Regions from separate parts of the Terribacillus saccharophilus genome, predicted to be linked through region 3. Evidence: riboswitches for the same ligand, from Rfam matches in the RefSeq annotation. Region 3 holds a riboswitch; each other region holds the start of a gene.
What was found. Region 3 has a riboswitch for S-adenosylmethionine ahead of GZ22_RS05230 (LLM class flavin-dependent oxidoreductase). Riboswitches for the same ligand answer to the same signal wherever they lie in the genome.

Region 1 (10,772 bases), 740 kb from region 3:
CGGACAAGACAGAAAGGTATGACCGGCAGATCGATGATGAAAAAGCAGCATCTGCACAGATCTTCAAAAAAAAGTGGGATGAAATAAGAGAAGATGAAGATTATCTTTCTCGAAAGAAAGCGCATCAGAAACAATACGGATAGCCATCACATAAAGATTCTAGTATGCTTTTAAAGACTAACTTTTGGAGGCACAGCTAGAATGAAAGGAATCACACATCTATTAATTGGAGCTGGCGCAGGTTTCGCCAGTGCCACCGCATTGAATGCTGAAGGCGCTGTGACGGTCACAATGACTTGTACAGCAGCAGTCGCAGCTCTTGTACCAGATTTGGATACAGGAGGTCTCCTCTCTAACCGAATTACATTTTCACATAAAGCCATCCGCAATATTACAATTTTTATCGGATTATTGCTCATCCTATATAGTATGTGGAATTTATTCGGCCAAGATCGTTATATCGGGTTAGCAATCGGGGCAGGAATTATGGTTCTCTCCCGCGTAATCAATAAGAAGTTCATGCTGCTGATTACAGGCATCGCTGTTCTGCTGACCGGGTTGTATGCAGGGCATACTTGGGTGGTCATGAGCGGATGTTATATCGGGATTGCATCTTTCCTAGCTCACCGATCTTACACTCACTCCTTGATCGGGCTGATCTATTTCTACATATTGATGACATTCTTTGAACAAGAGACTGCCCTATTCGGCACACAGCTTGCCGGCACAGCCGGTTATGCAAGCCACCTGCTCGCAGACAGCAGGATATTCCCTGTGAATAAGAAAGGAGTCAAACTGCTCCTTCCTATAATCAAAAAAGATTTCTAAAGGAGACGATTGCATGAATCCATTGCACACAGCAGAACTGGCAGAAAAAATAAAAGCAAAAGATACCGTTCATTTGCTTGATATCCGGCAAGAAGCGGATGTTCAGGAATGGTCAATTGATGTTGATAGCGTTAAAAGATATGATATTCCATTTGCCACTATCAAAGCAGACCCAGATAAGGCTCGTAAAGAACTGCCAGAACATGACCCTGTCTATGTCATGTGCTATCGGGGCAAATCCGCTCAGACAGCCGTCTCCCTCTTACAAGCAGCAGGAATGGATAATATCGTCCATGTCGTTGGCGGCATGCAGGCTTGGGGAGAAACGCTTAGTCCCCGTAAAATCGGCGACCTCACATATGGCGGGAAGATTTATCAATTCATGCGTATTGGGAAAGGCTGCCTTTCCTACATGGTCGTCTCCAATGGCGAAGCAGCAGTAGTAGATCCGGCAAGGTTCACCGAAGTCTATACATCCTTTGCGAAAGAAAACGGATGGACGATCAAACATGTCCTTGATACCCATCTTCATGCGGACCATTTATCCGGCGGACGGAAGCTGGCAGAAGCAACAGGAGCGACTTATTGGTTCCCGGCTGATGATGGAAAAGAAGCGACATTCACCTTCTCTCCATTACACGACGGTAAGACGATTCCATTCGGAAAAACGGAAGAAGGCATGCGCAGTATTGCCTCACCAGGTCATACAGAAGGAAGCATCAGCTTTGTCGTAGATGACACATTCCTGCTGTCTGGAGATACGCTCTTTACCGAATCGATCGGCCGTCCGGATTTAGCTGGTCAAGCAGAGCAATGGGTACAGGATCTTCACAACACTTTATATGAAAAATACCCTTTCTTATCGCTGGATTTGATTGTCCTTCCTTCCCATTTTTCCGAGCTGGCAGAGATCGGAACGGATGGCACAGTCCAAGCACGTATGGAGGATCTATACAGAAATAATCCAAGACTGCAGCTGCAAGATGCTGGCGAATTTGCTTCCTCCGTTTTGGATAGTATACCTGCCCAGCAGCCGAATAGTTACCAGCTGATCCGAGAAACAAATCAAGGAAAAGCCGTCATTGACAGCACAGACGAAGCCGATATCGAATCCGGCCCAAATCGCTGCGCAGTGTCAACCTAACAGACAAAAGAGCCAGTCCCACTCGGGACTGGCTCTTTCTTATGCTTTTGAGAAGATACCAAGCTTTTCGATTCGCATCGCTGCTTCCAATAATCTTTCTTCTGTATCCAACAATCCTGCACGAACGTATCCTTCTCCATATTCTCCAAAACCATTACCCGGTGCGACTGCAACATGTGCCTTTTCGAGCAGCAAATCAGCGAATTCCTCAGATGTGTAACCACGGGGAACTGGCAGCCAAACGAAGAAGGTTCCTTTTGGTTCTGGTACATCCCAGCCGATAGCGCGTAAATGACCGATGAAAGCATCTCTTCTGCTTTCATACGTATGAACCAATTCCTCCACGCATGTCTGATCCGTTGTCAGGGCATAAGCAGCAGCCTCTTGCATACCGCCAAACAAACTTACATAAACATGGTCCTGGATCAGATTGATGCTTTCGATCACAGATGCATTACCAACTGCAAAGGCAATGCGCCAGCCGGCCATATTATACGTTTTGGATAAGGTGTACATTTCAATGCCGACTTCTTTGCTGCCTTCTGATTGCAGGAAGCTCTGTGGTTTTTCTCCGTCAAATCCAAGTGCACCGTAAGCAAAATCATGCAGCACACAGAATTTATGCTCTTTCGCCAGTTCCACTGTTTTATCGAAGAACTTCTGATCTGCTGTTGCAGCAGTCGGATTGTTCGGATAGTTCAAGAACATTAGCTTTGCTTCTTCTAGATCACTATCAGATATAGCATCATAATCAGGCAGGAAGTCATTCTCAGCTGTTAATGGCATGAGCGATGTCCGTGCTTGTGCCAGTTCGATGCCGGACATATAATCGGGATACCCGGGATCCGGAAGCAGTGCTAAGTCACCTGGGTTCAACAGACATTGGCTGATTTCCACCAAACCTGTTTTAGAGCCGAACATGATGGCCACTTCTGTTGTGGGATCTAATTTCACACCGTATTCCCGATCATAAAAATCACAGACTGCCTGTTTGAGAAAATCAAACCCTCTGAAAGGTGAATATTTATGATAAGCCGGATTATCAGAAGCTTCCTTTAGTTTCTCAACGATATGCTGCGGCGTCGGCAGATCAGGGTTCCCCTGTCCTAGCTTGATGATATCGTGCCCCTCTTTTTCAAGTAAACCTACTTTATGTACTAAGCCGGCAAAAAACTGCTCCGGCAATCGCTTTAATGCATCCGAAAACGGAAAATCCATCTTACTCACTCTCCTGTTGTGTCGCACTTCCTATTCTGACTATTACCAATCTTGACAGTGTTGGAAATAGAATGCGATAATGAACAAATCATACATGAATCACACACTCTTATCAAGAGAAGGCGGAGGGAATTGGCCCTATGAAGCCCGGCAACCGGTGCATTTGCACACGGTGCTAATTCCAACAGCGAGATGCTGAGGGATAAGGGGACGGATAACATTGGCCTTTCCCTCTTCCAGATACGCTTGGAAGAGTTTTTTTATGTAAAAAATCAATGAGGTGACAACATGACCATCAACATAAAAGGCGCTCCGAATTATTACGTTTGTGAGGATAATATATTGGAAAGCCTTCCAGCGAAGCTTTCGGAATTGAATTGGACCAATGGGTTGCTTATTCACGGAGATGCTTCTTGGAAAGCTGCTTCCCCATTCTTGGATCCGATCGATTTGCCAGTGAAACGCGTAGCTTATAACGGCCAGTGCACACATGCAGAAGCAGCGAGACTTGCAGGTATCGCAGCTGACGAAGCTGCTCAATTCATAATCGGTGTTGGCGGCGGAAAAGTGTTGGATACTGCCAAAGCCGCTGCTAATGATGCAGGTCTTCCAGTCATCTTAATTCCGACAATTGTTTCTAACTGCTCTCCATGGGCTTCGCTTAGCGTTTTTTATGATGAAGCAGGTAATTTCGTTGAATATACCGTATTCCCACGCAGCGCATTTATGCTGCTAGTCGAGCCGAAGCTTCTGCTTACGACACCTGCGCCTTATCTAATTGCCGGAATTGGCGATACATTGGCCAAGTGGTACGAAGCGGATGCACTTACCGAAAACATGACTGATCAGCCGCTTGCTGTCCAAATATCCCGTAACGCAGCGAAGTTATGCCGGGATATCCTTATTGCCGAAGGAGATGCTGCTATTTGTTCATTGCAAAGCAAACGTGCTGACAGTGCATTTCTCCGCGTTGCAGAAACGATCATTATGGCTGGCGGTATGGTTGGCGGTTTCGGTGATGAATATGGCCGAATTGCTGGCGCACATTCCATTCATAACGGACTGACAAGACTTGCCGAAACACATGAGCAGCTGCACGGAAACAAAGTAGCTTATGGTATCCTTGTTCAGCTTGCACTGGAAGAGAAATTCGAAGAGATCCGCACTTTGCTTCCGATTTATCAAAAACTCGGACTACCAACTGTACTTAAAGAACTTGGTGTAAAAGAAGATTTGGACAAGGTGATGAAAATTGCCGCAGACGGCGCTGTCGCTCCAGGTGAATCCATTCATTTCATGCATGTATCCGATTCAGAAAAAGTAGTCGAAGCCATGCGAAGTGTTGAGACATTCGTTGCGGCGAATAAGGGAGTGACCCAATGAAACTCGCTTTGATTCAGCATGATATCGTTTTTGGTGACCCGGAAGCCAATTACAGAAAAGTGGAAGAGTTAATAAATGAGGCACAGGAAAAGGCCGATGTCCTCGTGCTGCCTGAGCTTTGGACAACCGGCTATGACCTGACAAGACTCGATAATATAAGTGATACCGAGGGAGAAACGACAAAGCGCTTTATCAGCAGACTAGCTAAAACACATCAAAAATATATTATCGCTGGTTCCATCGCCAAGCAGACCGATACTGGTGTTTATAATACGATGCTTGTCTTCGGACCAGCAGGTGAGCTGCTCCATGAATATGATAAAGCTCATTTATTCCGATTGATGGACGAAGAGAAGTTTCTGAACCAAGGTGACAAATCCGCTTCCTTTTCCATCGGAAATAAACGAGCAGCTGGTGTCATCTGTTACGACATCCGTTTTCCCGAATTCATCCGCACGCATATGATCCACGATCAGCAAGTGCTCTTCGTCGTTGCCGAGTGGCCGAAAGCTCGACTGGATCACTGGCGCGCGCTTTTGCTCAGCCGGGCAATTGAGAACCAATGCTACGTCGTTGCTTGTAATCGCGCAGGAAGTGACCCTGCCAATGAATTTGCCGGGCACAGTGTGATCATTGGGCCATGGGGCGAAATTATCGCTGAGGCAGGAGAAGCAGAGACAATTTTGTACGGCGAAGCAGATCTTGACCAAGTTGATGACGTGCGAAACCGTATCCCAGTATTCCAGGACAGACGCCCGTCCATCTATGATGTAACATGATATTTTGACAATGTTATGACAAGTTCTCCCGATGAGTGGTAAATAGGGGCAAGCTTGCTTATACTATTTATAAATAGTTTTTGGGAGGGCTTTCATGCAAGCGACATTGAAATGGTTCCGTATCATCGGGTTTCTCGAGGGGACTTCCTTGCTTTTGTTATTGTTCATGGCAATGCCTTTAAAATACATGATGGATATACCGATTTTCGTCACCTACATAGGTGCCATCCACGGCGGTTTATTCGTCCTGTACGTCATTTGGACCGGTTACACGACCTTGAAAGTTGGCTGGGGAATGAAGTGGGCAATTTTAGCTCTGATCGCATCCGTCATTCCATTCGGTTATTACATCTTAGATATGCGATTGCAGAAAACAGAATACGCATAAGAAAAAGCGAGCAGAGATGCTCGCTTTTTTTATACGAAAGCTGCTATAAAGAACCAGATAATCATAATCAATTGAATTACAATCTTTGCTATCGATCCGCCAAGGAAGCCCAGCAATGAGCCGATGGAAGAATAGATAGCTTCCTTCAGTGTTCTTCTTTGAACAAGCTCTGTCACAAACACAGCAACGAACGGCACGACAATGATTCCAAAAGGCGGGATAATAAAGGAACCAACAATGACACCGATTGCTGCGATTCGCTCGCCCCATTTACTTCCGCCGAATTTTTTAACAAAATAACTATTGGCGATAATATCTGAGATGATCAAAATGACCGTCAAGATAACCATCGCTACCCAGAAGAATACAGACAAATCTCCATCACTGAGCATGAACTGAAAAACTAAGAATCCAATCCATAACATTAGCGGAGATGGAATAACGGGATAAACAATTCCCGCAAAACTAGCGATGAATGCCACCGCAATGATAATCCAAGCAATTATATCCAATGCCACAACTAATCCTCCACATCTTACCTTGATAGTACGTATTATGACATATGAAGCAGTAAAAGGAAATTAAAGACTGAGCTTCTCAAAGAATGCTGTATTATGAAGGATACTTGGATGATTCGGGTTAAAGGAAACAGCTTTTTCATGGGCTGATTTTGCCTGCTCAAGCTGACCAATTCGAGAATAACATAGCGTCAGCTGCAAATACGGATACCAAGTCGTATAAGCAGGTACACTGAAGCCTGGCAGTTCCTTCCCTTCATAATCCAAAGCCTGCTCATACCAATAAGCAGCTGCATGATAATTACGATCTTCTGTCAGCAAGTCACCAATTAGACAGCAAAATTCCGGCCGCGGTCGGTCATACTGGAATGAACGAAAGAGGTTAGTACGATACCCATCCATATCTTTTTCAGCCTTGCAGCAATCCGCCAGATATTGACACGCTCGTATATTGTCCTCTACCCAGCCCTTCTCTGATTGAAGAAACATCATATAATAAGACTTGGCAAGCTCAAACTTTCCATGATCCTTTAGCTCATTTGCATAGTAAAACATATCGCGAGGCGACAGTTCCCTGCCAGAAGCGACATAGGACTCGTAGATACGTAAATTGCGGTCTGAAATCGTAAAAGTTTTATCGCTTTTTCGATGTGTGACAGCTATATCCGAATCCACAATATTTCCCCCAAATTCCAAGTATTCATGTACAGCACCACGCCAGCGGAAATTCTTACTACGCTTCACGACTCTATTTCTTCTATACAAGTAAAGCGGACGACCTTCATCATCCAAACTTGTATGATACAACATCGATACGACGTCCACATCAAGGGTCAAATTACTCCATAGAGAACGGAAAGCTTCCTGATCCTTTGCTAGCAGCACATCATCCGCATCAAGCCACATAATGTATTCTCCCGTTGCCTTACTGAAGCTGTAATTTCGAGCAGCGGAAAAATCATCTATCCATTTGAAATCAAACATACGCGAAGTGTACTGTGCTGCAATTTCCTTTGTTCGATCCGTGGAGCCTGTATCCACGATAATGATCTCATCCACTAAATCACGAACACTTTCCAAACAGCCGGCCAGTACCTCTTCTTCATTTTTAACGATCATACATAAACTGATGGAACGCATAGGTCACCTCGGCATACATGATATTCTCACTATATGCGAAGCCATCCGAGGAATTGCAAATACGTTTATCTCGTAACCTTCCAAACCCACCAGATAAGTGCTGGTTGTGCAAGAAGTCGTATATAAAGTAGGGTTTGGTCTGTCTCCTCAAAGCCCGGCACCGGGATATCATAGACGGCACTGTAAATGTTTGCCGGGAAAATCGCAATTAAATAGATAACAGTAACGATAGCTGTTAATTTCCTGGTAGCAGGTACAAGTAGTCCAATAGCCAGGAGAATCTCCGCAATGCCAGTTAAGTATATTAATGTATAGCGCAGCGGTACATACGCGGGCAGCATGGCAACAAAACCATCATCCAATACAAAATGCAAAATACCAGCCACAATAAACATCAGACTGAACACATACAATCCTACTTTTTTCACCTAAGCTGCACCCTCTTTTTTCCTTATCTAATACCCTGATCTCCTTCCTGAAAACTCCCCTCTTTTATTTCCCACTCTGAATAGACAACTGTTTCTAACGGCACTTCTGAAGACAATAACCACTTGATTGCCTGAATGACCAAAGGTGAGCTGTTCGCAGCCAACAATTTCTCAAACGGCATCCATTCTGCACCTAGCGCATCTTGCCCTGCAAATTGTTCTGGTATCTGTATTTCTCCATTTACCTCTGCTGTATAAAAAACCGCTGTATGATGGACATGGGTAAAATCCTTCCACTGCCACGGAAGCTTAAAATCGACAGCGCCAATCTGCTTCTTCACTGATGCAGTCAAACCCGTTTCTTCCTTCACTTCACGAATGACAGCATCTAGCAAACCCTCCCCGCTTTCCAGACTTCCTCCGGGTAAATCAAAGCGATTAATATATGGACCTCTTCCTTTGTGGATGACAAGCAGTTTGTTTTCTTTATGTATAACAGCATATACGCCGAATGCACGATGATACATTTATCTTCTCCTTTGTTCGATTTTTATTGAATATAATATTCTAATAATATAGAATTATTTACGAGGTGATAGATATGCAGATAATTCAGACAGGTTTTAAAGCAAAACATGATTATACCATTCGTTTTGAAACATCGTTACTATGGGAAGCCGCATTAGGAATTGCCGCTGTCACAAATGCTTCCTTAGCTGGGACGCTTGAACACGTGGAAAAGATGTGGGATGATCCCGAAAATGACTTTTCAGATGAGCTTCAGCTTGAACTGCATAAGATTCATCAATGTAACACCTGGAAGACGCTTCTACAGCTGCTGCACCACTCAAATGCCACAACCTTAGATGAATGGACAGATGAAGTCTCGAACATGCCGGAACAGACATTGCGAAAACAGAGTCTTCCCTACATCGGAAGCGCGTTTGAAAAACATCGAACGCGGGCTGCTCAGGGACATGAAAGCTCCTTGACCACTTTGCAAGAAGTGACTTCAGACAACCCTTTCTTTCCGGATTATATCGCTTTTATTGCCAATGCAGATATTTCCTCCCTGAAAGAACACTTGATTTCTGTTATGAAAAAATGGTTCAAAGAAGTAATCAGACCACAGGAGAAACTCTTGCAGGATATGCTGGAAAGAGATATCTCGAACAAAGAACAAAAGCTTGTCTCCATGGATAAACTGACCTTTATACGCTCGGTGACAAATAGTACAAGCTACAAACCTGATGATGGAATCAATACGGTCCTGTTTATCCCGCATTTCCACTACAGGCCGTGGACAATCAGTGCAGACCTGCCTGGCACAAAGGTTTTCTATTACCCAATTCACTCTAATAGCATCGATCCAGAAAACAGATATAATCCAGATACGATGCTTGTAAGAAAGTATAAGGCATTGGGTGATGCAACAAGACTCCACTTGCTAAAACGTTTAATGGAAGGTGAACATACGCTACAACAATTAACGGAGCAGCTTCCCGTTGCAAAATCAACACTGCACCATCATTTGAAGATGCTCAAATCTGCCGGACTTATCGCATCAGACAAGCAGGTTTACTACGCAAATAAAGATAGTATTGCTTCCCTAGATTATGAGCTGCAGTCATTTTTGGAAGAGTAATCACATGACTGTGCAGAAAATTACGTTGACCCATCCGTTATCACGCCTAATGATGAGCACCACTATGGCTTCCATGGCCGGACAGGTTTACAGCATCTTGCTACCGCTATTAGTGCTCGACGTAACCTCTTCCACTATCGCAGTTACAATTGCTATAGCTGTAGAGCGAGCATCGATGCTGCTGCAGCCTCTCATCGGTCCTTTTCTTGACCGCGCAAACTGGAAGCACGTACTGCTGATTGCGGACTTTGTGCGCTTTCTCTGTTTTTTGCTGCTGAGTATATTCGCTATAACCGGACAGATAAGTCTCTTGCTAATCTGTATCATATCCATGTGCATCGGATTCGCTGGTCAATTCTATCAGGGTGCTCAGTTTACTGCCATTCCACATCTAGTTTCCGATCGGCAGCTTCATTACGCTAACAGTCTGGAAAGTGCTATATTTCAGCTTACCATCGTAATTGGACCGAGCATAGGCGGTGTTGTTCTTCTATTCTTCAGCATCCATTACAGCTTAATAGCAGTAAGCGGACTTTCCTTACTCGCCGTTTGGTTAGTGCTCCTGCTTCCATACGAGCAGCAAACGACCAGCTCCAGAACATTCTCCATATCTCAATACATCCACGAGCTGAGAGAAGGCTTCTCTTTCATCTATCAACAGAAAGAGATTTGGTATACCAATCTTATATCACTAATCTCCAACTTCGGAATACAATTTCTCATTGTTTTGCTTGTCATCTATGTAAACCAACTCACAAAAGATCCTTTGCTGCTTGGTATTGCATTATCTTCTGGCGGAATCGGAGCCATTCTAGGTACTTATCTGGGTTTCTTTGCCGATCGCTTCTCTACATACAAACAGATATTATTCGTTGCTAAAGTGATTGGCGGTTTATCCATCATCTGCGTCGGGCTGACGGATACTATCTGGCTGGCAGCTTGCTTCAATATGATTGGAACAGCGGCTGCAGGTGCCGTTAACCCGATTATCAAAACAATTCGACAGCGCTATACACCACGCAATTTACTAGGTCGTGTCCAATCTACATCCCGCTTCATTACGTTTAGCTTACTTCCAGTTGCTTCTGTTTGCGCTGGTCTCTTATCAGAGTCTGTCGGCATAGGAACAACAATTATAATAGGAGGATGTATTGCCAGCATTTCCGGTCTGCTTGTCTGGAAATTGCCTCAAAAACTATAAAAAGAAGGCCCCTGCTATAGAGGCCTTCTTCATTCCTTTTACTAGACTATTGAACACGAGGGAAACCGAATCCGGAGGCATAATCATCGCCTCTAGCAGC
Region 2 (10,772 bases), 1.7 Mb from region 3:
GATGCGGTAATCATCCGAAGCCGATTGTGCATCCAACCAATCTTTCTAACCTGTTTCATGGCTGCATCAACAATTGGAAATCCAGTTTCACCGTTTTTCCATTTTTCCAGAATCGCTTTATCTTGATTCCATTCTAAATCTCGATATTTAGGGAGAAAGGCTTTATCCTTCGTCTCGGGATAGAAATGATAGATCATGTGATAGAAATCCCGCCAAGCCAACTCCTGGATGAATGTCTCATAGCCAGCTGTACCTTTATGGCTATGCAACTTTTCCAGACTCATTTGATAAAGTGTCCTGCATGATAAGGCGCCGGTACGTAGATAAGGAGAAAGCATACTTGTACCTTTTGCAGAAGGAATATCTCTTTTTTTATCATATTCTTTCATCCTTCTATCAACGAAATTTTCAGCGCGTCTTAAGCCTTGTTTTTCACCGGCATAGCGCCATTTATCCGTCATCTTATCTAGAAGTTCTTCATAAGCAGCTTGCCCTTTTTTAAAATCGTCTCGCCGGTCGATTACATATTGCATCAATTTATCCTCATCGACTTTTTGAATCTGAGGTTTTTCAGCTTGTTGCCACTGCTTGAAATAAGCAGAAAATACTTTGTATGGGCTATTGTCTTGTTTCAGGATATCCGAAGCATGATGAATATGGTGATCCAGGAATGTGCAGACATCAATATCTTTCTTTTTTAAATAGCGAATTACTTGATCATCACGTTCTTGGCCAAAACCAACTTCGTCATAATTGAAGTAGACTCGCTTCAAATCGTTACATGTATCAATCAGTTGATTCCAAGCAGATTCTGTCTTTCCAGCAATAAAATGCACGGGAAATTCTTTTTGTACGCATGTGTCTACAAATTGTTTCAATGTATGATAATAGTAATCATAGCGGGGGGAGAAACTATCATTCAAATCCGGATTAACATGGAAAAGAAGTAGAATCCTGTCGTCCTCTGTAGCTTGATCAATCGCTTGTTTTAAAGCGGTATGATCATGCAACCGCAAATCTTTGCGGAACCATACTGCAAATGTAGCCAAATGCCTACCTACTTTCCGTTTTTCTCTTCGCTACCCTGCCAGGGTGAAGAGCAAACCAGATTGATTTTTCTATAAATTTTAAAATTATATTGACAATAACTAGATTGGAAGGTAAAGTAACAAACAGATCAACAACAAAAGTATAATGAAATTCTTATCAAGAGCGGCGGAGGAACAGGTCCTATGAAGCCCGGCAACCAGATCGATGATCTAGGTGCTAATTCCTGCAGACGGCGAAAGCTGTACTGAGAGATAAGAGAATTAGTGCATACGTATACCATGCGCCTCTCTTAATCTAGAGAGGCGCTTTTTTATTGTAGTTGATGACAGCGAAGAAAAAAGGGGAGAGCAACATGAAAAAAATCTTAAGCTTTGGACTTATCGGATTATTAGCATTATTCTTAGCGGCTTGCGGCAATGATAAATCTGCTGCACTAGCAAATGACAAAATATTAGTCGGCGTCAGCGGTGGACCACATGAGCAAGTAATGGAAAAAGTGAAAGAACTAGCAGCTGATGAAGGTATTGATGTAGAAATTAAAACATTCAATGATTACAATACACCAAACAGTGCGTTAGATGATGGAAGCCTGGATGCGAACAGCTATCAGACACTTCCTTTCCTAGAAGATCAAGTAAAGAATCAAGGTTATGAACTAAAAGAAGTATTTAAGACACTTACGTTCCCAATGGGTATCTATACTGATAAGATTTCGGATATTTCCGAATTGAAGGAAGGCGACAAGATCGCTGTACCGAATGATCCTGCCAACGAATATCGTGCGTTGAAATTGTTTGAGACAGCAGGAGTATTGAAAGTGGATCCAGAAGCAGAGAACTCTGCAACGGCTAAAGATGTTGTAGAAAATCCACTGAACCTGGAAATCGTTGAATTGGATGCTTCTCAGCTGCCAGCTCAGCTTCCGGAAGTAGCAGCAGCAGCAATCAACACGAACTTTGCAATGGGCGCTGACTTGAATATCAATGATGATGCTATCTTTGCAGAGGAATCAGAAAACAACCCATGGTCCAACTACTTTGTTGTAAGATCAGCGAACACGGACGATGAAGTGGTGAAGAAAATTCAAGAAATCTACCAATCTGATGAAGTTAAACAGTTTGTGGAAGATGAATTCCAAGGATCTGTCGTTCCAAGCTGGTAAGGGGGAAGCAGTATGATTGAACTGAAAAATGTATCGAAGACCTTTACCACTGGTAAAAAGAAAGTGGAGGCGTTGAAAGACGTCTCCTTGAAAATCAATAAAGGTGAAATCTATGGCGTAATCGGATTCAGCGGAGCAGGGAAAAGTACCCTGATCCGCTGTGCCAATTTACTGGAGCGTCCCACAGAAGGCGAAGTATTCATCGACGGCGTAGATCTTACTAAGCTTAAGAAATGGCAGCTTCGTAAAGCAAGAGGTAAAATCGGAATGATATTCCAACATTTTAATCTGCTGACAACAGCTACAGTATACGAGAATGTCGCTAGACCACTGAAGCTGAGTAAAGTGCCGAAGCATGAAATCAAGGAACGTGTTGATAAGTATCTGAAGATTGTAGGTCTGGAAGAAAAGAAAAATGTCTATCCAGCCCAATTATCAGGAGGTCAGAAGCAGCGGGTAGCTATCGCAAGAGCACTTGCCCAAGAACCGGAAGTGCTGTTAAGTGATGAAGCAACAAGTGCATTGGATCCGAATACGACGTCATCCATTCTTGAACTGCTGCTCCGAGTGAATAAGGAGCTTGGCATCACTATCTTTTTAATCACACATGAACTGGATGTCATACAGCGTATATGTGATCGTGTTGGTGTTATGCATCATGGTGAGCTGGTGGAAGAAGGATCTGTTATTGATGTCTTCACCAAACCGCAGCATCCGCAGACACGGAAATTTGTCTTTGATGACGCGAATTTCCAAGTTCCAGACAGTGTGAAAAAAGGACTTTCTGCTACAGGGCGTCTCGTTTCACTGACGTTTATTGGAGAAGCTTCGAATGAGCCATTTCTTGCAGCGATCACGAAGAAATTTGAAGTTGTTCCAAGTATACTGGCAGGCGGAATCGATCAGCTGAAAGCTAGCTCCGTTGGTAAATTGCTTATCCATTTGCAAGGGGATCCGGCAGAAGTGGAAAAGGCAATTTCGTACTTGGAGTCGCAGCATGTAACGGTTGAGGAGGTGGCGTCATGATAGAGTTCTGGACAGAATGGGGCACTGACATCACCGAGGCGTTTTGGCAGACGCTGCTGATGACGGATATTTCATTGGCTATTTCAATCGTTATCGGGCTGCCGTTAGGCATTTTGCTGGTCATGACAAGAAAAGGCGGCCAAGCAGAGAACCGAATATTTTATTCCATCGTGAATACGATTATTAACGTTATCCGATCTATTCCTTTCATCATCCTCTTGTTCTTGCTTTTGCCTCTGACAAGAGCCTTGGTCGGAACTACAATAGGTGTTGAAGGAGTTATCCTTCCGCTCGTTGTCTATACAGCGCCTTATATTGCACGTTTAATGGAATCAGCATTACTTGAAGTAAATAAAGGAGTCATCGAGGCTTATGAATCGATGGGAATTTCCACAACTAAAATCATTTGGAGCGTCATTATAAGAGAGGCCAGATCAACAATGATTCTTGGTCTGACGATTGCAACCATTGGTTTAATTGGGGCTACAGCAATGGCAGGACTTGTCGGTGCTGGTGGTCTTGGAGATTTGGCATATCAGTATGGGCACTTGCGTTTCGAGCCTGTTGTTATGTATGTCGTTATCATCATCCTAATTATACTTGTACAAGCAATGCAGACATTTGGAAATGTGTTGGCACGACGCTTGCGAAAAGATTAAAAAAAGCACGCTTGGTTAATCCAAGCGTGCTTTTCATTATATTAAAAGAAAATGTTCAAGATGTAATAAATCAGACCACCCAGACAAGCTGTGATCGGTAGAGTAATGAACCAAGTAATGACCATACGCTTAGCAGTACCCCAGTTAACACCTTTACGTCGGTGAGCTGCACCAACCCCCATGATGGAGGAAGAAATAACGTGCGTTGTACTTACCGGTAAGTGAATGTAAGTGGCACCAAAAATGATGAACGCTCCAGTCAAATCGGCAGCAACGCCGTTCACTGGACGGATCTTCATGATTTTACCGCCAACAGTTTTGATGATTTTCCAGCCACCGATTGAAGTTCCAAGACCCATCGCAGTTGCACAGGCTGCCTGTACCCAGAACGGGATATCAGATGTTGTGTGCAGCCCTGCTGTGATTAACGCCATCGTGATGATACCCATTGCTTTTTGGGCATCATTCGTACCATGGGTGAATGATTGCAGTGCAGCAGTCAAGATCTGTACGCGACGGAAATTCTTATTTGTTTTCGGTAAGTTCTTTTCTCGGAAAATCAGCTTAATGATGTTATATAAAATAAAACCTACAACAAAAGCCAAAATCGGAGAAATGATCAATGCTTGCAGGATCTTCAAGAATCCGTCTACATTAAGAATAGCAAATCCGCTTGATGCAATAACTGCTCCTGCAAGAGAACCAATGATAGCGTGTGAAGAACTACTCGGAATACCGTAGTACCACGTAATCAAGTTCCATGCAATCCCTGCAATCAGGGCAGCTAGGATAACGACAGAGCCGTTGACAATGTCGTTGGGATTTGCGATATCACTAGTGATTGTTTTAGCAACTCCAGTAAAGGTCATAGCACCAACGAAGTTCATGACTGCAGCCATGATGATAGCATGTCTTGGTTTCAATGCTTTCGTCGAAACAGATGTGGCGATGGCATTGGCAGTATCATGAAATCCGTTGATGAAGTCGAATGCAAGAGCGAAAATGACGGTTAGAATAGTTAATACTAATAAAACATCCATTGTTGTTTACGCCTCACGAATTCTTCATGATGATTGTTTCAAGATTGTTCGCAACAGACTGGCAGCTGTCAGCAATTTCTTCCAGGATGTAGTACAACTCTTTGTACTGAATTACCTTGATTGGATCTTTTTCGTTCTGGAAGAGCTGTTTCAAGGATTTGCGGAAGATCGTGTCACAGTTCTGCTCGTGCTCCTTGATTTTGATTGCATGCTCCTGGATTTCTTTTAGTTTGTTGTGAGAAAGCAAATCGATTGTAATCAAAATTTCCTTTGCGCAGGAACGGATTTCTTCTGTAAATTGGTCGATGAAGCTATCGGAAGAATAAATACCATATGTATCCATCATTCCTGAGAATTCTTCTATTCCATCAAGAACATCGTCTAAGCTGTTCGTCAGCTGAAGGATGTCTTCGCGTTCGATCGGCGTGATGAAGGCATGGTTCAATTCCTTGATGATCGTATGTACAAGCTGATCACCTTTTGTCTCATATTCCTTCAATTTATTGGAGAACTCAGATAAACTCGCTGCATCTTTTACTTTATACGTAACAAAAAAGTCAGCAGTCTCATCAATATTCTTTGCTATATCGGCTAAAAGCAAAGAGAATTTGTCTTGTTTCTTCTTGAACATTACAAAACCTCCGAATGGTGTTTGAATAGGGTTGTTCCTGGGAACATATAATGATAATTTTTTGTAAACTATCCTCTAGAGATTGTAAACTTTTTATTAATAATTATCAATGTTTTCATTTGATTTTTGTCGAATGAGGTACACTTTGTCACTATTTGTTATAGTTGTATAGAAGGGGTGAAATTATGCAGATCTCCATTACAAAGCCCGCATCAAACTGGTTTGTTCAAGAAATGGACCTTGAACCTGGCAGTGCTGTGCGTTTTTATGTTCGCTATGGCGGGATGGGCGGCATTATAGAAGGGTTTTCACTTGGCATTTCCGCGGAACAGCCAAATGATCCAATTACAAGCGAGGAAGTACAAGGTATCACATTCTTCGTCGAACGCTCAGATGCATGGTATTTTGAAGGGGTAGACTTGAGCGTTAAGTATTCACGTAAATGGGACGATATTCAATACGAATATCCTCCGCATAATTGAAAAAATGAGCAAGAGCCAGTACAGGCTCTTGCTCATTTTTAGTTTCGGATAGGAAGCAGTGGTGCGGCGCCATCCTTAACGCCAACCATTCCAAGCAGGGCAAGCAGAATTCGCTGTGGCCCGTAAAAAGCATCAGTCGGATCGAAGAACTCCTCCAGCGTATGGTGTCCACCGCTGTTACCGCCACCTCCGAGTGTGAGGGCAGGAATACCCAGACTGATCGGTACATTTGCATCGGTACTAAGTGGTTCTTCCCGTTCAACCTCAATTCCAAGAACTTCGGCCGCTTGCAGTGCAATATGACGAATCGGGGCATCTTTCGGCTGGCTGCCGGCAGGTCTGTCTCCGACCAGCTCTGTCGTAACTGAAATGCTGCCCGGCTGTTGTCGTGCTTCACCTTCAACCTGTGCTGCTTCTTCAATCATTGCAAGTGCATTAGCCTCCAACTCTGCAAGAGCTTCGCTGGAAACAGAGCGTAAATCCAGCTGGAATCCTGCATGTTGGGCAATAGTATTGATGGAAGTACCACCATGAATCGTGCCGACGTTGTATGTTGTCTTCGGATCTTCAGGAACGGTCAGATCTGCTAACGCAGCTATAGCGCGTCCAGCTGCATGGATGGCGCTTGATGTGCCGAAGTCACCAAAGCTATGTCCGCCTTTTCCTTTAAAGGTTACATTATAGCGTTTGCTGCCGACACCGCAATAAATCAAGTCGCCAGGCGCACCTGGCTCTACAGAGATGAATCCATCCACATATGTATTGTCCCGGAAATATGCTTTCATACCGCGTAAATCGCCTAGACCTTCTTCGCCAACATCAGCGAGGAAGACGATATCTCCCTCTGTTTCGATTTTATTTTTTTCCAAAGTACGCAACAAAGTAAGTAAAACTGCTAAGCCGCGACCATCATCACCAATTCCAGGAGCGTAGACGATTCCATCCTCGACTTTTGCTTTCACATTTGTACCAGCAGGGAAGACTGTATCCAAATGAGCTGCAATAACAACCGTGGGTCCGCTGCCGCTGCCTTTTCGTATGCCATATACATTTCCTTCTTCATCCGTCTTCAAGTCATCTAAGCCAAATGCCGCCAGTTTTTCTTTGAAAAAAGCTGCGCGGTTTTCTTCGTTAAATGGAGGCGCCTCTACTTCCGTCACTTCTATCTGATCCTTTGTTGTCTGCTCGTTATCTTGTTTTAGAAAATATAGTGCGTCACGTACTTGCTGCAGATCCAGAAGCTGCTCGAACTCCTTTGTGAATACCTTGCTGGTTGATGTCATATATTCCCCTGCTTTCCTGTAGTATACGTGTACTGTAACACAAAATCGCAATATACTGACAATTTAAACTGCGTAAATAGTCGAAAAGTAACGATTTGTTCTATTTTTATATTTACAAGGCATAAGATGTTATGTAAAATAAATGCACCGGAATGAATAAATATAGATTTTATTGCAAGTTTACAATATAGATAGAAAAGGGAGATCAACTATGAAATCGGTAAAAAAGCTCATGGCAGCAGCTGGACTTGTTAGTGTTTTATTCTTAAGTGCATGTATATCTAATAACGAATCAAGCGGTTCTGGTGAAGGGGAAAAGCTTACTATCGGAACAGAGGCCACCTTCGCTCCTTTCGAATCCATGGAAGGTGATAAGATTGTTGGATTTGATGCAGATCTGCTAGACGCGATTATGAAAGAAGCAGGAATAGATTATGAATTCCAAAACACTGGCTGGGATCCAATGCTTGTCGGAGTAGATGATGAAACGTTGCAAGGCGGAATGGCTGGCATCACAATAACGGATGAAAGAAAAGAAACATATGATTTCTCCTCTCCTTATTTCGAAGCAACACAGGTTATCGCTGTACCGGAAGGAACGGATATCCAATCAGGTGAGGATATCAAAGGAATGAGAATCGGCGTACAGAACGGAACGACTGGTGATGAAGCGGCACAAAAACTTGTTGGGGAGAACAGCAGTGATCTTTCTAAGTACGATTCATCAGCAGCAACTATGATGGCTTTGCAAAATGGTGACGTAGAGGCTGTAGTGACAGATATCGCAGTAGCTCAGCATTATGTGAAAAATAATCCTGATGCTAACCTAACTTTAATTGAAGATGAAGATAATTTTGAACAGGAATATTACGGAATGCTGCTTCCGAAAGACAGCGAGCATAAAGAAAAAATAGATGAAGCCATCCAAGCGATTATGGAGAACGGCACGTATGAGGAAATCTATCAAGAGTGGTTTGAAGGCACTCCGGATATCGAAGCACTCGAAAGCGCACAGCCATAAGAAGAATCATATAGCGTAACGACAATAACCGTTACGCTATATTTACGTTTTGATTTATCAGCTATACTGAGGTGAGAGAAATGGATTTTAGATGGGAAATCATTAGTGAATATTTACCTTTCTTTATGAGAGGTCTCGGATATACAATTCTGGCGTCTTTGATTGGATTCATTGTTGGAGCTTTAATTGGATTAGTAATCGGAATGGGTAAAAGCTTGTCCAACCCGATACTTCGTCTGCCGTTCATTTGGTATGTGAATATCTTTAGAGGTACTCCGCTGTTAGTACAGATCTTTTTGATCCACTTTGCGGTCATGCCGATTTTCATTAAGCCGCCGGAGCCGCTTATATCATTGATTGTTGCATTGGCATTGAATTCTGCAGCTTATATTGCAGAAATCTTCCGTGCTGGTATCAATTCCATCGATAAAGGGCAGCGGGAAGCTGCGTACAGTCTTGGTATGAACCATGCACAAGTGCTGCGGCATGTCGTGCTGCCGCAGGCGTTCAAACGGATGATTCCACCGCTTGGCAACGAATTTATTGTGTTGGTGAAGGATTCTTCGCTTGGAGCTGTCATTGCTGCACCGGAACTGTTCTACTGGGGAAGAGTAGCAGTTGGAGCGTATTCAAGAGTGTGGGAGCCGTATTTGGCGGTTGCCGTTTTATATTTCGTCGTTTGTTTAGTATTATCATATGTACAGAGCTTTTTAGAAAGGAAGTATGCGACAGATGATCAGCGTAAAAAACCTAAAAAAGTCGTTCGGCGATCTCGAGGTACTGCGGGACATTAACGTCGAAATAGAGGAAAAAGAAGTAGTCGTCGTTATCGGCCCTTCTGGTTCCGGGAAGTCCACTTTCATTCGTTGTCTCAACCGAATCGAGGATATTACGGGTGGTCATGTTTATATAGAAGGAACAGATATCTCTCAGAGAAAAGTGAACATCAATAAAGTACGTACAGATGTTGGGATGGTATTCCAACAGTTCAATCTGTTCCCTCATAAGACAGTACTGGAAAATATCATGCTTTCTCCAATGGTCGTACGCAAGTGGAAAAAGAAGGATGCGGAAGAAAAAGCATTATCATTGCTTCGCAAAGTCGGATTAGAAGACAAAGCAGGCGTATATCCGGAATCTCTTTCCGGAGGACAAAAGCAGCGTGTGGCTATTGCGCGGGCCTTATGCATGGAGCCGAAGGTGATGCTGTTTGATGAACCAACATCTGCACTTGATCCGGAAATGGTCGGAGAGGTGCTTGAGGTTATGAAGCAGCTTGCGAATGAAGGTATGACAATGATCGTTGTAACGCATGAAATGGGCTTTGCGCGAGAAGTTGGTGATCGAGTTCTGTTCATGGATGGCGGTTATATCGTAGAGGAAGCGAAACCGGAGGAGATTTTCAATAATCCGAAGGAAGAACGGACAAAAGCTTTCTTAAGTAAAGTATTATGACAGAACAGCCAGTGCATTTACGTACTGGCTGTTTTTGTAAAAAGGGCGTCATATTTTCTTACAAGTTTGCTGTTATCCTTTATTCCCTATGCTAAAGTAAGGGTAAGATTTTCGGGTAACAAACGAACTGTAACCAATAGGCAACATTCGTCATGTTCTCGGTTAATCCCTCTCATTTGCAAGCAGAATGCATTGTTCGGCTTGTCTTACAGCTTGTACAGGTGATATGTTGCGTGGCATATCTGACTGTGCAGGCTGTTTTTTTGTGCTTTTTGCGGAAATAAGGAAAATTGTGCTGGACATGCTTTGAATTTGTAATCATTTAGCACACTCCTGCGTATGATGGGTCTATAGAAATGACAGGAGTGGCGCAATGTATAAATTAAAAGTCGTAGATGCTAGCAAGATATTCAGACGCGACGGACAGGAAGTTGTTGCATTGCAGGAAACAACAATGCAAATCCCTGTTGGACGCTTTGTCAGTATTATTGGCCCCAGTGGCTGCGGCAAGTCGACACTCTTTAATATGATTGCCGGGCTTATCAAACCAACCACTGGAAAAATCCTTTTAGATGGACAGAATATTGTCGGCAAGAGTGGTTATGTCGGTTATATGCTTCAAAAGGATCTGCTGCTGCCATGGCGGACAATCTTGGATAATGTGATACTTGGCTTGGAAATCAGGGGTGTTTCGAAACGGGAAGCAAGAAAGAGAGCACAGCCATTACTAGAAAGATATGGTTTGCAGGGCTTTGAAAACAATTATCCGCCAGAGTTATCAGGCGGTATGAGGCAGCGGGCGGCATTATTACGAACGCTGCTGTATGACCAGGACGTCATTCTGCTCGATGAACCATTCGGTGCACTGGATGCACAAACAAGATTGCAGATGCAAGGGTGGCTGCTCCGTATTTGGGAGGACTTTCAGAAGACTATTTTATTCATCACTCACGATATAGATGA
Region 3 (10,772 bases):
TCTCACTAAATATAAGTATCTTCAAGAATCCGATGAATTACTTTATAATGTTTATCATCGTCTTTTTGTTTATTAGGATGATGAAGGACAAAAAGAAGTAGTAAGAATCCGTACATTTTAACAGCTGATGCAAATAAAAACACACTCACATAAACGGGAATTAGTCCCTGCATGTGAGTGTATTTATTTTACTGAGCCTACCATCATTCTGCCTCTTGCATATCTTTTAGCGTATTTAAATATTCTACTCCCCAAGTATCCATTGCGGAAATGATCGGACGCAATGAATTTCCTAATTCACTGAGTTCGTATTCCACTCTTGGCGGCACTTCTGCGTATGCATATCGAACTAAAATGCCGTCTTGTTCCATTGATCGAAGGTTCTGGGTCAAAACCTTTTGGCTGATACCGTCTATACTTCTCCTAAGCTCATTGAATCTTTTTCTTTCCTTTAATAATTGTTGTAAAATGAGTAGTTTCCACTTGCTTCCTATTAGGCCGACTGTCGTGGCAACCGGGCAGACTGGTAGATTTTCTTTTGCTATCAAACCGATATACCTCCATTAGTATCAAAAGGGTTGTTAGTTTAATTTATATCCCTACGGTTTCATTGTAACTTTATATCTGGAGTGACTGCAACAAAAACCTCACGGAAGGAACGCTGTAAAATAATGGCCTTCGTTGAAACTAAAAGCATTACCTTCGAGAACTTGAAGGAAACGAACATTTCTATCTAGTATATATAATATGTGTGAGGATTTTTAAAGAATAGATTTAAAGGCTTTTATTCTAAATTTGTTAGGGGTTATGCAAGGTGAATTTTGTTGTGAGTAAGGAATGGCTGTATGAACAATTAAATAATGAGCAGGTTAAAATTGTCGATTGCCGTTTTGATTTAGGGGATCCGGAAAAAGGAGACAGGCTTTATAAAAAAAGTCATATTCCTGGTGCTGTCTATTTTGATTTAGAGAAACAGTTATCCGCTCCTGTCTCAAAGCATGGAGGAAGGCACCCACTGCCACACATAGCCCAATTTAAATCCGACATTGAGAAAGCCGGAATCGACAATGCAAAGACGGTAATTGCCTATGACGGTGGAGAAGGATCTTATGCTTCCCGGTTTTGGTGGCTGCTTCGATTTTTAGGTCATGAAAACGTAGTTGTACTGAACGAAGGCTTCAAAGGTTGGGTTGAGGCAGGCTACATGACGACAGAAGATATACCTGAATATGAAACAGCTGAATTTACAGTGAATATTAGAAGAGAGATGCTGGTTTCTTATGAGGAAGTAAAAGAAGTTGTCGAACAAGAGAAAAAGTCTCCAATATTAATAGATTCAAGAGAGGATCGACGCTACATAGGAGAAGTGGAACCAATAGATAGAATACCGGGCCATATCCCGGGTGCCATCAACAAGTTTTGGGCGGAAGGATTGGAACAAGGTTCATTTAAAGATAGCAAGGAACAAAAGAAAAGATTTGCTGAGCTGGATTCTAAAGATCCAATCATCGTATATTGCGGATCAGGCGTAACAGCAGCCCCTAACTACATTGCTTTGAAAATGGCTGGGTTTGATAATGTGAAATTATATGCTGGAAGCTATAGCGATTGGCTTTCATATGAGGAGAATCCAGTAGAAAAGGGAAAAAAATAAAAATGAGATTCATGTAATATAAATTAAATTTTAGATTGGAGATCTTCACATGGACTATCAATACCTTGGTAAATCTGGTTTGAAGGTAAGCAGACTTTGTTTAGGTACAATGAATTTTGGTACAACGACAGAGGAAAAGGATGCTTTTCGCATTATGGATGCAGCACTTGATGCCGGCATTAATTTCTTTGATACAGCGAATGTATACGGTGGTGAAAATCCTGGCCTTACAGAATCTATTATTGGTAGATGGTTCAAACAAGGCGGAGGTCGAAGAGAGAAAGTAGTACTAGGTACGAAAGTGTACGGAAGCATGCGTGATGCTGCTGATGGACCAAATGATGAATCTGGATTATCAGCTTATAAAATTCGGCGCCATCTTGAGGAATCTTTAAAGCGTTTACAAACGGAACATATCGAATTGTATCAAATGCATCATATTGATCCAGCTGTAACGTGGGAAGAGCTTTGGGGAGCGTTTGAATTAGGAATCAACCAAGGAAAGATAGGCTATGTAGGCTCCAGTAACTTTGCAGCATGGCAGCTTGCCAACGCTCAAAATGCTGCAAAGAACCGACACTTTTTAGGGCTGGTATCGGAGCAGCATAAATACAATCTGAACTGTCGTTTTGCAGAATTAGAAGTACTGCCAGCAGCGAAACAACTTGGAATAGGAATGATTACTTGGAGTCCTCTGGATGGAGGTTTGCTCGGACGGAATGCTCTCAAAAAAATGCCGGGAAGTCGAAGTGATAAGATTGGTGATAAAATCAATGCGCAGAGAGCGCAATTGGAACAGTTCGGACAACTGAGTGAGGAATTAGGAGAAACACAGGATAATATTGCCCTGGCTTGGCAGCTTGCTAATCCTGCTGTTACAGCGCCAATTATCGGGCCGCGTACGGTTGAACAATTTGAAAGTACGTTACGTGTACTGGAAATCAATCTAGATGATTCTGTTTTAAAACGGCTGGATGAGATTTTCCCAGGTCCAGGCGGCTCGGCACCGTATGCATATGCTTGGTAAATAGAGAAACTCCTGGATCCACTATGGGATCCAGGAGTTTTTTACTGACGAAGCGCTGCATCCGCCAGCGAATAAACTACCGCATCATCAGTAGGCGGGTTATGTAATCCAGCCCGCACATCACGGAAATGTCGCTGTAGCGGGTTGTCTGCAGACAAACTTCTGGCTCCAACTATACGCATGCACAGATCCACAACTTCGTTAGCATTATTGGTGACAATATGTTTAGCGGCAGCTAAATCCGGACTCATTTCAAATCTCTTTTCAGGATGCTCTACCCACTTTCTAGCGGTAGAGTAAAGTACTTCTCTGGCATTGAAGAGTGCGAGTTCTATTTCACCAATTTTTCTTCTAACCTCTGGGACATCTTTAATTGGACCGGGCAAGGAAACCGGCTGGAATTCGGAAGCAAATTGAATGGTGTAGTCCCTAGCAGCAACAGCTATACCAAGGTACACAGCCGCAATCTGTAAGTACCAGCCTCTTGGAGTGGAAGTGCCTTTGTTCTCTTCCACAAGCAAAGCATCCTGATCCACAAGCACGTCCTCCAAAATCAAATCATCACTTCTTGTTCCTCTCATTGCGATGCTATTCCATGTTTCCTCCACTGAGACTCCTTCTAGAGAGTGATCGATCAAAAAGAAGCCTTTGTTTCCAGAAGGTAGTATAGTGGCGGTGGCAATGCTGTAGTCCAAAGCAACAGCCATGGAAGCGAAGGATTTACGACCATTGATCCGCCATTTTGAACCTTCCAGTTTTGCAGTCGTCCTCGGAGCTGCTCCCCTTGAAGGACTGCCTGTAGCGTTTTCTGTTTGTACTAAATTAAGAAGAATTTTGTCATGTACGATTTTGTTGTTAAGATCTTGAAAACTTTGTTCATCCCATTTTCTACTTTCGGCATTTTCCAGTACAATACCTAGCTGCCAGCCAAATGACAGAGCTGTAGGAGCATCGCCTTGAGCAAGTATCTCTTGAACTTGTAAGTACTCTACAAGGTTTAATCCTTTGCCCCCGTATTCCGTTGGCACAGTCAGCGACAAGAAGTCGTTCTCTTTTAAAGCTTGGAAGTTATCATAAGGAAATTCACCGCTTGCATCAATATGAGCTGCACGTAGCTTGAATTCTTCAGAAAGGTTTCTTGCTTGCTGTATCACTTGATCAAATACTTTCGTTTTTTCGGCGGTATCTCGCATTATCATTCTCCTTATCAACTAAATTAAAAACCTCTTTCCTGAGAAAGAGGTGAGGTTTATGTAAGCATTCTCTCTCATCTCTCAGACGTGTCAGTCTGCTGGACTTAGCACCTTACTTCAAACAAGCGGTTGCTGCAGGGTCGCTGGACCAGTTCCTACCCTGACTCTAGATAAGTTTGTTTATTCGGTTGTCGGCATAAATATAAGTCATATACGGAATATTGTCAATTATATATTTAATTTAGAAAACTTGATTGACAGGCAAAGTACTGTCCTGTATATTGAACTTTAATTCAATAAGCATTTCTTATCCAGAGAGGTGGAGGGACTGGCCCTTTGAAGCCTCGGCAACAGACTGCTGCAGTACTGTGCCAATTCCAGCAAGCTACTAGCTTGAAAGATGAGAAGAGAGTGGACGTTGTACGCCTGCGTCGACTAAGTAAGACCTCTTCTTATCCGAGAAGGGGTCTTTTATTTGTAAACATGGAGGGATAAAAATGGGAAAGCAAATCATTTTGAATGCATTTGATATGAATAGTGCAATGCATAACTCGCATGGATTATGGAAGCACCCGGAGAGTAAGCGTCATAGGCAGTATAAGGATTTGAATTATTGGGTTGAGCTGGCAAAGCTATTGGAGCGCGGTAAGTTTGATGCGATTTTTTTTGCCGATGTGCTAGGTGTATATGATGTTTATCGTAATAGTAAAGCTCCTTCTATTCGAGACGGCCTTCAGGTTCCTTTGAACGACCCTGCTTTATTGGTTTCAGCAATGGCCAGTGTTACGGATAATCTTGGATTTGCGGTTACGGTAAGCACTACATATGAACCGCCATTTGGGAATGCGAGACGTTTTTCCACATTGGATCATCTGACAAATGGAAGAGTTGCTTGGAATGTTGTGACTTCCTATTTACCGAATGCTGCTCGTAACTTTGGCTTGACCGACATGATTAAACACGATGAGCGGTATGAGATTGCTGATGAATTCCTGCAGGTTTCTTATAAGTTATGGGAAAGCAGCTGGGAGGAGGATGCAGTTGTTGAAGATATTCAGAATCAAGTTCTAGTAAATCCTAAAAAAGTGCATGAAATCAATCATGAAGGTCGATTTTTCCAGGTTGAGGGACCGCATCTGAGTGAGCCTTCGCCGCAGCGGACGCCTGTCATTTATCAAGCCGGTACATCCGAACGGGGGCGGGAATTTGCTTCCAAACATGCCGAATGTGTATTCGTTGGAGGACCTACGCCTGAACGTATCCGTTATTATGCAGAGGATATAAGGGAGAGAGCTGCCAAGCATGGACGGAATCCAGATCATGTTAAAATTTTCTCCTTCTTGAGCGTCATTGTAGCAAAAACAACAGAAGAGGCAAAGCAAAAATATCAGGAATACACGAGTCATTGGAGTTCAGATGCAGCCAAGGCACAATTTGGCGCAAGTGGCTATGACATATCCGAATATGAAGAGTTAGATCCTGACGAGCCATTTACATATGGCAAAACAACTGAAGGTGGCCACTATAAAGCAGCCTCGTTGACTAAGGATGCATCAAAGCAGCTGACAGTAGGCGAAGCATTGAAGCGATTCGATACGCCTGACAAAAGTTTGATAGTCGGGAATCCCCAAGAGGTAGCAGATGCTATCCAGCATCAATTCGTGGAATCAGGAGTTGATGGTTTTAATTTGAATCATCTTGTTACACCAGGAGATCTCGAGTCTTTTATTGATCTAGTTATCCCGATTCTTCAAGAACGCGGGCTTTATAAACAGTCTTATAAAACAGGTACTTTGAGAGAGAAACTGTTTGACTATGAATCAAGCAGACTTCCATCTGGGCATCCTGCAAGTAATTATAGACCGGTGAAAATACCGACAGGAGAGGGAGAAGAAAGGTGATAAAACTGGAGAACATTACAAAGAAGTACATCAACAAGGGCAAGCAAATCATTGGCGTTGATGATGTGACATTAACTGTTGAAGCTGGTGAAGTATTTGGAATCGTTGGTTACAGCGGAGCAGGCAAGAGTACATTGCTGCGCTGCATCAACTTGTTGGAAAAGCCATCGTCGGGAAAGGTCTTTGTTGATGGAGTTAATTTGCATGAGCTGTCGCCTAAGAATCTGCGAAAAGCCAGACAATCAATAGGTATGATCTTTCAAGGCTTTCATCTTGTCTCCTCTAAAACAGTATTTGAAAATGTAGCATTTGCATTAAGAGCTGCAGGAGCAGACAAAAAGCAAATAAAACAGCGAGTAGAGGAGCTGCTTGCCCTGGTGGGACTGGAGGATCGAAGAGATCAGTATCCAGCACAGCTTAGCGGCGGTCAAAAACAGCGGGTCAGTATTGCACGGGCGCTTGCAAATCAGCCGAAAATTCTTTTATGTGATGAAGCTACTTCTGCCTTGGATCCTGGTACGACAAAGTCGATTCTATCTTTACTTAAGAAAATAAACAGAGAACTAGGTTTGACCATCGTTGTCATTACACACGAAATGGAGGTTGTAAAAGAGATATGCAGCCGCTGTGCAGTGATGCAGGATGGAAAAGTGGTTGAGCAAGGGTCAACTTATGATATCTTCTCCGATCCTGCTAATCCGTTGACAGTATCTTTTATTCAAACAGTGCTTAATTTTGACCTTCCGGAAGAATTACTAGGAGAGATCAATGGAAAGTTAGTCAGGCTCCAATTCAAAGGCAGTATCGCTGCAGAAGCAGTTGTATCAGACATGCTGCAGGCCTTTCCTATTCGCGGTAATATTCTACACGGCAAGGTAGAGTATATTCAAAGCAAGCCGTTAGGGATTTTTGTGATGGAATTGAACGGAAATGAAGCGGAAGTAAATAAAGCAATTGCTTATCTCAGAGACAAAGTAAGCAAGGTGGAGGTGTTTGATGATGGAACGCGTAATCGCCATCTTGCCTGAATTGAACCAAGCATTTCTTGAAACGCTTTTAATGGTCTCCATCGCTTTAGCTGTAGCGATCTTGATCGGATTGCCTTTTGGGATTTTATTATTTGTAACAGATCGCGGATTATTTTTAGAAAACGTACTAGTAAAAAGAGTAGCAGGCTTGATTATCAATCTCATTCGATCCGTTCCTTTTGTCATTCTGCTTGTCTTTTTACTGCCGTTTACGCAATTTCTTCTCAATACGACCATTGGGCCTTTAGCTGCCTCTGTCTCCTTATCTGTTGCGGCTATACCGTTTTATGCAAGAATCGTAGAGTCCTCAGCCAGGGACATAGACAAGGGTGTGATTGAAGCTGCTATTGCAGTAGGTGCCTCTCCGTGGATGATTATCAAAAGTATCATCTTTCCGGAAGTCAAACCTGGCTTAATAACAGGACTAACCATTACAGCTATTAGTCTTATCGGGTATTCAGCGATGGCCGGCACGATAGGCGGAGGCGGAATAGGTGATTTGGCAATAAGGTATGGATATTATCGCTATGATAATACAATTATGTTCACTACGGTTATCGTGCTGATTGTACTCGTACAAGTTGTTCAATACCTAGGCGATCTTGTAGCAAGAGTCGTATCAAAAAGATGAATTATCAGGGGGATGGAATAATGAAAAAAGCTCTTCTAATATTTTTTGCAGCAATATTCACGGCAGTCTTAGCAGGTTGCGGTTCCGGAGAAAGCAGTGCTTCAGCCGATAAAAAAATCGTTTTAGGCGCAACCATTCCATATAGCGACATGCTTGAAAAAGGCGTAAAACCATATTTAGAGGATAAAGGTTATACAGTGGAAGTAAAGGAGTTCAACGACTATGTGCAGCCGAACAAATCGTTGGAAACGGGTTCACTAGATGCTAATCTATTTCAGCACAAAGTATATATGGATGCCTTTGCCGAAGAAAATAATATGGATCTGACTAGCGTTATTACAGTTCCCACAGCGCCTATCGGTATTTATTCAAATGAATTCAAGTCACTGGATGAAATAAAAGACGGTAGCACAGTTGCACTCGCTAATGATCCGACTAATCTGGGGCGCGGTCTTACTGTGCTAAGAGATAACGGTCTAATAGAAATCGATGAAAACGCTGATCCACTGCGCGTCACTGAGAAAGATGTCACAAGCAATCCGAAAAAATTAAATTTTGAACCTGTAGAAGCAGCCCAGCTGCCACGTACATTGGAGTCTGTCGACTTAGCTGCTATTAACGGGAATTTCGCTATATCAGCTGGCATCGACTTAGCGACTGCACTTGCACTTGACGAATTGCCGGAGGATATCCAGAACCGAGTAGTTGTCTCAACAGAAAACAAAGATGAACAATTTGTTCAAGATATAAAGGAAGCAGTAGAGTCGGAGGAATTTGCTAAGGTGATTGAGGCAGAGTTTACAGAATTTCATAAGCCGGAATGGATGGAGTAATGTATGAAGAGAGAAGGGTATTCCTTCTCTTTTTTTGTGCTTAATAGATGTAAGCTTATAGAAATGGTTCATGATACTTCTTAAAAAGAAGTACACGAAAGAATAAGTATTCTAGAGTGAAGTGCCCGAACGGGAAAGACAGAACATCCTAGTATAGTGCATACTATTCTTAAGGATATCTTTAGGAGAAAATAGATGAATAATCATGTGTACACTCAAAACAATATAAAACAAGAAAACAATAATATGGTCGCAGCAAGGATACCAGGGTTAATTTGGATCTTTGTTACTTTTACTGCTTCTTTAGTTATACAAATTGTATCGGGAAGTTCTGTTTTGCATTGCACTTCATTTAGTTTGCTGATCATTATGTTTAGTACGTTATATTGGTTTTCAAATAGGTTCCTGCCGAGGAGAGCTTGGATGTATTTTGTTGTCCAAGGATTAATTGTGTATGGAAGTGCCTTTTTAATGTACAACGTTTCTGTAACAATTATTGCATTGTTTCCCTTGCTCTTAGGTCAGCTAGTAGGGATGGTTGGGAGAAACAGAGTTGCGTTCTTTGTAATATTATCAGGTCTTTCTATTATTGCATCAGTCATCATTATTCCGAATGAAGGTTTGTTTACCTACTTTGTTATCGTTATTCCTGCTACTTTAATAATTGTTGCCTATGCTGCAATCTTCTTTAAACAGGTAAATGCAAGAATAAGAACGCAACAAATTCTGCAGGAACTGGAAGAGGCACATCACCAGGTGGAAAATCTAACGCTGTATAGTGAGCGACAGCGAATGGCACGCGATTTGCATGACACGCTGGCACAAGGAATTGCCGGTATTAAGATGCAGCTCGAAGCAATAAATGCTCACCTCACTAGTGGAAATCAGGAGCGAGCGCAGCAAATAGCACAACTGGCTATGAAAGGTGCAAGCTCCGTATTGGCAGATTCCCGAATTGTAATTGATGACTTACGTTTACACGAAGAAAATATCGACTTGGAGTATATCTTGCGAGAGAATACCCAACAGTTTACGACTGCAACCGCTATACCTTGCAGTTTGGATTATGGAGTCATGCAGTCACAATCACCGAAAGTCACGGAGCACCTATCCAGAATCGTCAGTGAATGCCTATTGAATATCGCAAGGTATAGCAAGGCAAGTGAAGTGTTTATCTCTATTACAAGCACTTTGGATACACATATCCGTTTAAAAGTTGAGGATAATGGTGTTGGCTTTGACACAGAAGAGATTTCAAATAAACAAGGGCATTACGGCTTAATTGGTATGAAAGAACGTGTAAGGATTTTAGGCGGAGAGATCCGCATTAGCAGCACATTGGGGGAAGGTACAACAGTGACGGTCAGTATTCCGGAGAATGGAGAGGATTAAATGACGTATAAAGTACTTATCGTAGATGATCATGTAGTCGTAAGAGAAGGTCTAAAATTGCTTATTGAAACAAATGAAAATTATAAAACCATAGGCGAAGCTGGACATGGGGCAGAAGCAATCCAGCTTGTAAATGATTTAGTACCCGATATAATACTGATGGATTTGTACATGCCTGTCATGAGCGGCATGGAAGCAATTCGTAAGCTATCAGTTACGCATCCTAAGCTGCCTATTATCATTCTCACAACTTATAATGAAGATCAATTGCTGGCAGAAGGATTTGCTTTAGGTGCAAAAGGTTACCTTCTAAAAGATACCAGCCTCCAATCTTTGTTTCATTCTATGGATACTGCTATGAATGGGGAGACCCTCATAGGAGAGGACATGATGAAGAGAATCCGGGATTATCAGGATAAAAGGCAACATATAAAAGAAAAGGTCCAGCTTTCTCGAATGGAAATCATTATTCTTCAAGCAGTTGCCAGAGGGACGACGAGCAAGGACATTGCTTTTGATATAGGTGTTTCAGAAAGGACAGTAAAATCAAGGCTAACTGCTATCTTTAATAAATTGGGTGTGGATTCCCGCACGGAAGCAGTTGCTGTAGCCATTGAATCTGGGTTGATTCACCTTAACTATAATAAATTGTAGACTTTTTAAAAACGTACTGCCCAAACGTACGTTTTTTTTATTTGCTCTCCCTTTAATATGAATGGAGTAAGACGTTCAGGTTCTAAAATTAGAAGGGAGATTTTTATGTCAACATTGTTATATAGATTAGGAAAATGGAGTGCATTGCATAAAAAGACTGTTCTTGTAGGATGGATTGCCTTAATTGCAATCATCTTTATTTCTGCATTTCTTTTAAAACCGTCTTTTTCCGGTGATATGAGTATACCGGGAACACCATCTGAGGAAGCAAATGCTTTATTGCAGAAAGAATTCCCAAGTGGATCGGATGCTGGGTCGTTAAGAATTGTGTTTGGTGCAGAAGGTAACGAGAAATTAACATCTGAATCTTCTCAGCAAGCAATCAGCGACGTGCTTGATAAGATAATGGAAGATGACCAAGTAGCATCTGCAGCAAATCCATTTGAAGCACAGACCGTT

Region 1: it holds a riboswitch for S-adenosylmethionine, as region 3 does, so the genes downstream of both, GZ22_RS01445 (iron-containing alcohol dehydrogenase family protein) here and GZ22_RS05230 (LLM class flavin-dependent oxidoreductase) in region 3, are expected to answer to the same signal.
Region 2: it holds a riboswitch for S-adenosylmethionine, as region 3 does, so the genes downstream of both, GZ22_RS13880 (MetQ/NlpA family ABC transporter substrate-binding protein) here and GZ22_RS05230 (LLM class flavin-dependent oxidoreductase) in region 3, are expected to answer to the same signal.

Annotation. Positions count from the first base shown of each region.
Region 1 is NZ_CP008876.1:271,194-281,965, reverse strand. It holds gene GZ22_RS01465 (DUF4385 domain-containing protein) at 1-143, shown strand, start outside; gene GZ22_RS01460 (metal-dependent hydrolase) at 202-828, shown strand; gene GZ22_RS01455 (MBL fold metallo-hydrolase) at 842-1,972, shown strand; gene GZ22_RS01450 (pyridoxal phosphate-dependent aminotransferase) at 2,012-3,190, opposite strand; SAM riboswitch class I at 3,297-3,399, shown strand; gene GZ22_RS01445 (iron-containing alcohol dehydrogenase family protein) at 3,479-4,573, shown strand; gene GZ22_RS01440 (carbon-nitrogen family hydrolase) at 4,570-5,352, shown strand; gene GZ22_RS01435 (DUF3817 domain-containing protein) at 5,447-5,740, shown strand; gene GZ22_RS01430 (DUF456 domain-containing protein) at 5,770-6,252, opposite strand; gene GZ22_RS01425 (tetratricopeptide repeat-containing glycosyltransferase family 2 protein) at 6,322-7,398, opposite strand; gene GZ22_RS01420 (DoxX family protein) at 7,464-7,826, opposite strand; gene GZ22_RS01415 (NUDIX hydrolase) at 7,850-8,353, opposite strand; gene GZ22_RS01410 (ArsR/SmtB family transcription factor) at 8,428-9,471, shown strand; gene GZ22_RS01405 (MFS transporter) at 9,476-10,672, shown strand; gene GZ22_RS01400 (S8 family peptidase) at 10,719-10,772, opposite strand, start outside.
Region 2 is NZ_CP008876.1:2,770,302-2,781,073, forward strand. It holds gene GZ22_RS13875 (cryptochrome/photolyase family protein) at 1-1,049, opposite strand, end outside; SAM riboswitch class I at 1,201-1,308, shown strand; gene GZ22_RS13880 (MetQ/NlpA family ABC transporter substrate-binding protein) at 1,403-2,212, shown strand; gene GZ22_RS13885 (methionine ABC transporter ATP-binding protein) at 2,225-3,238, shown strand; gene GZ22_RS13890 (methionine ABC transporter permease) at 3,235-3,897, shown strand; gene GZ22_RS13895 (inorganic phosphate transporter) at 3,939-4,937, opposite strand; gene GZ22_RS13900 (DUF47 domain-containing protein) at 4,951-5,568, opposite strand; gene GZ22_RS13905 (HesB/YadR/YfhF family protein) at 5,754-6,050, shown strand; gene GZ22_RS13910 (M20/M25/M40 family metallo-hydrolase) at 6,089-7,333, opposite strand; gene GZ22_RS13915 (basic amino acid ABC transporter substrate-binding protein) at 7,545-8,354, shown strand; gene GZ22_RS13920 (amino acid ABC transporter permease) at 8,435-9,148, shown strand; gene GZ22_RS13925 (amino acid ABC transporter ATP-binding protein) at 9,087-9,809, shown strand; gene GZ22_RS13930 (ABC transporter ATP-binding protein) at 10,183-10,772, shown strand, end outside.
Region 3 is NZ_CP008876.1:1,009,696-1,020,467, forward strand. It holds gene GZ22_RS18825 (hypothetical protein) at 1-101, shown strand, start outside; gene GZ22_RS05210 (winged helix-turn-helix transcriptional regulator) at 204-548, opposite strand; gene GZ22_RS05215 (sulfurtransferase) at 815-1,654, shown strand; gene GZ22_RS05220 (aldo/keto reductase) at 1,704-2,681, shown strand; gene GZ22_RS05225 (acyl-CoA dehydrogenase family protein) at 2,723-3,874, opposite strand; SAM riboswitch class I at 3,946-4,051, opposite strand; SAM riboswitch class I at 4,179-4,281, shown strand; gene GZ22_RS05230 (LLM class flavin-dependent oxidoreductase) at 4,372-5,775, shown strand; gene GZ22_RS05235 (methionine ABC transporter ATP-binding protein) at 5,772-6,803, shown strand; gene GZ22_RS05240 (methionine ABC transporter permease) at 6,769-7,434, shown strand; gene GZ22_RS05245 (MetQ/NlpA family ABC transporter substrate-binding protein) at 7,455-8,267, shown strand; gene GZ22_RS05250 (sensor histidine kinase) at 8,691-9,659, shown strand; gene GZ22_RS05255 (response regulator transcription factor) at 9,660-10,313, shown strand; gene GZ22_RS05260 (MMPL family transporter) at 10,419-10,772, shown strand, end outside.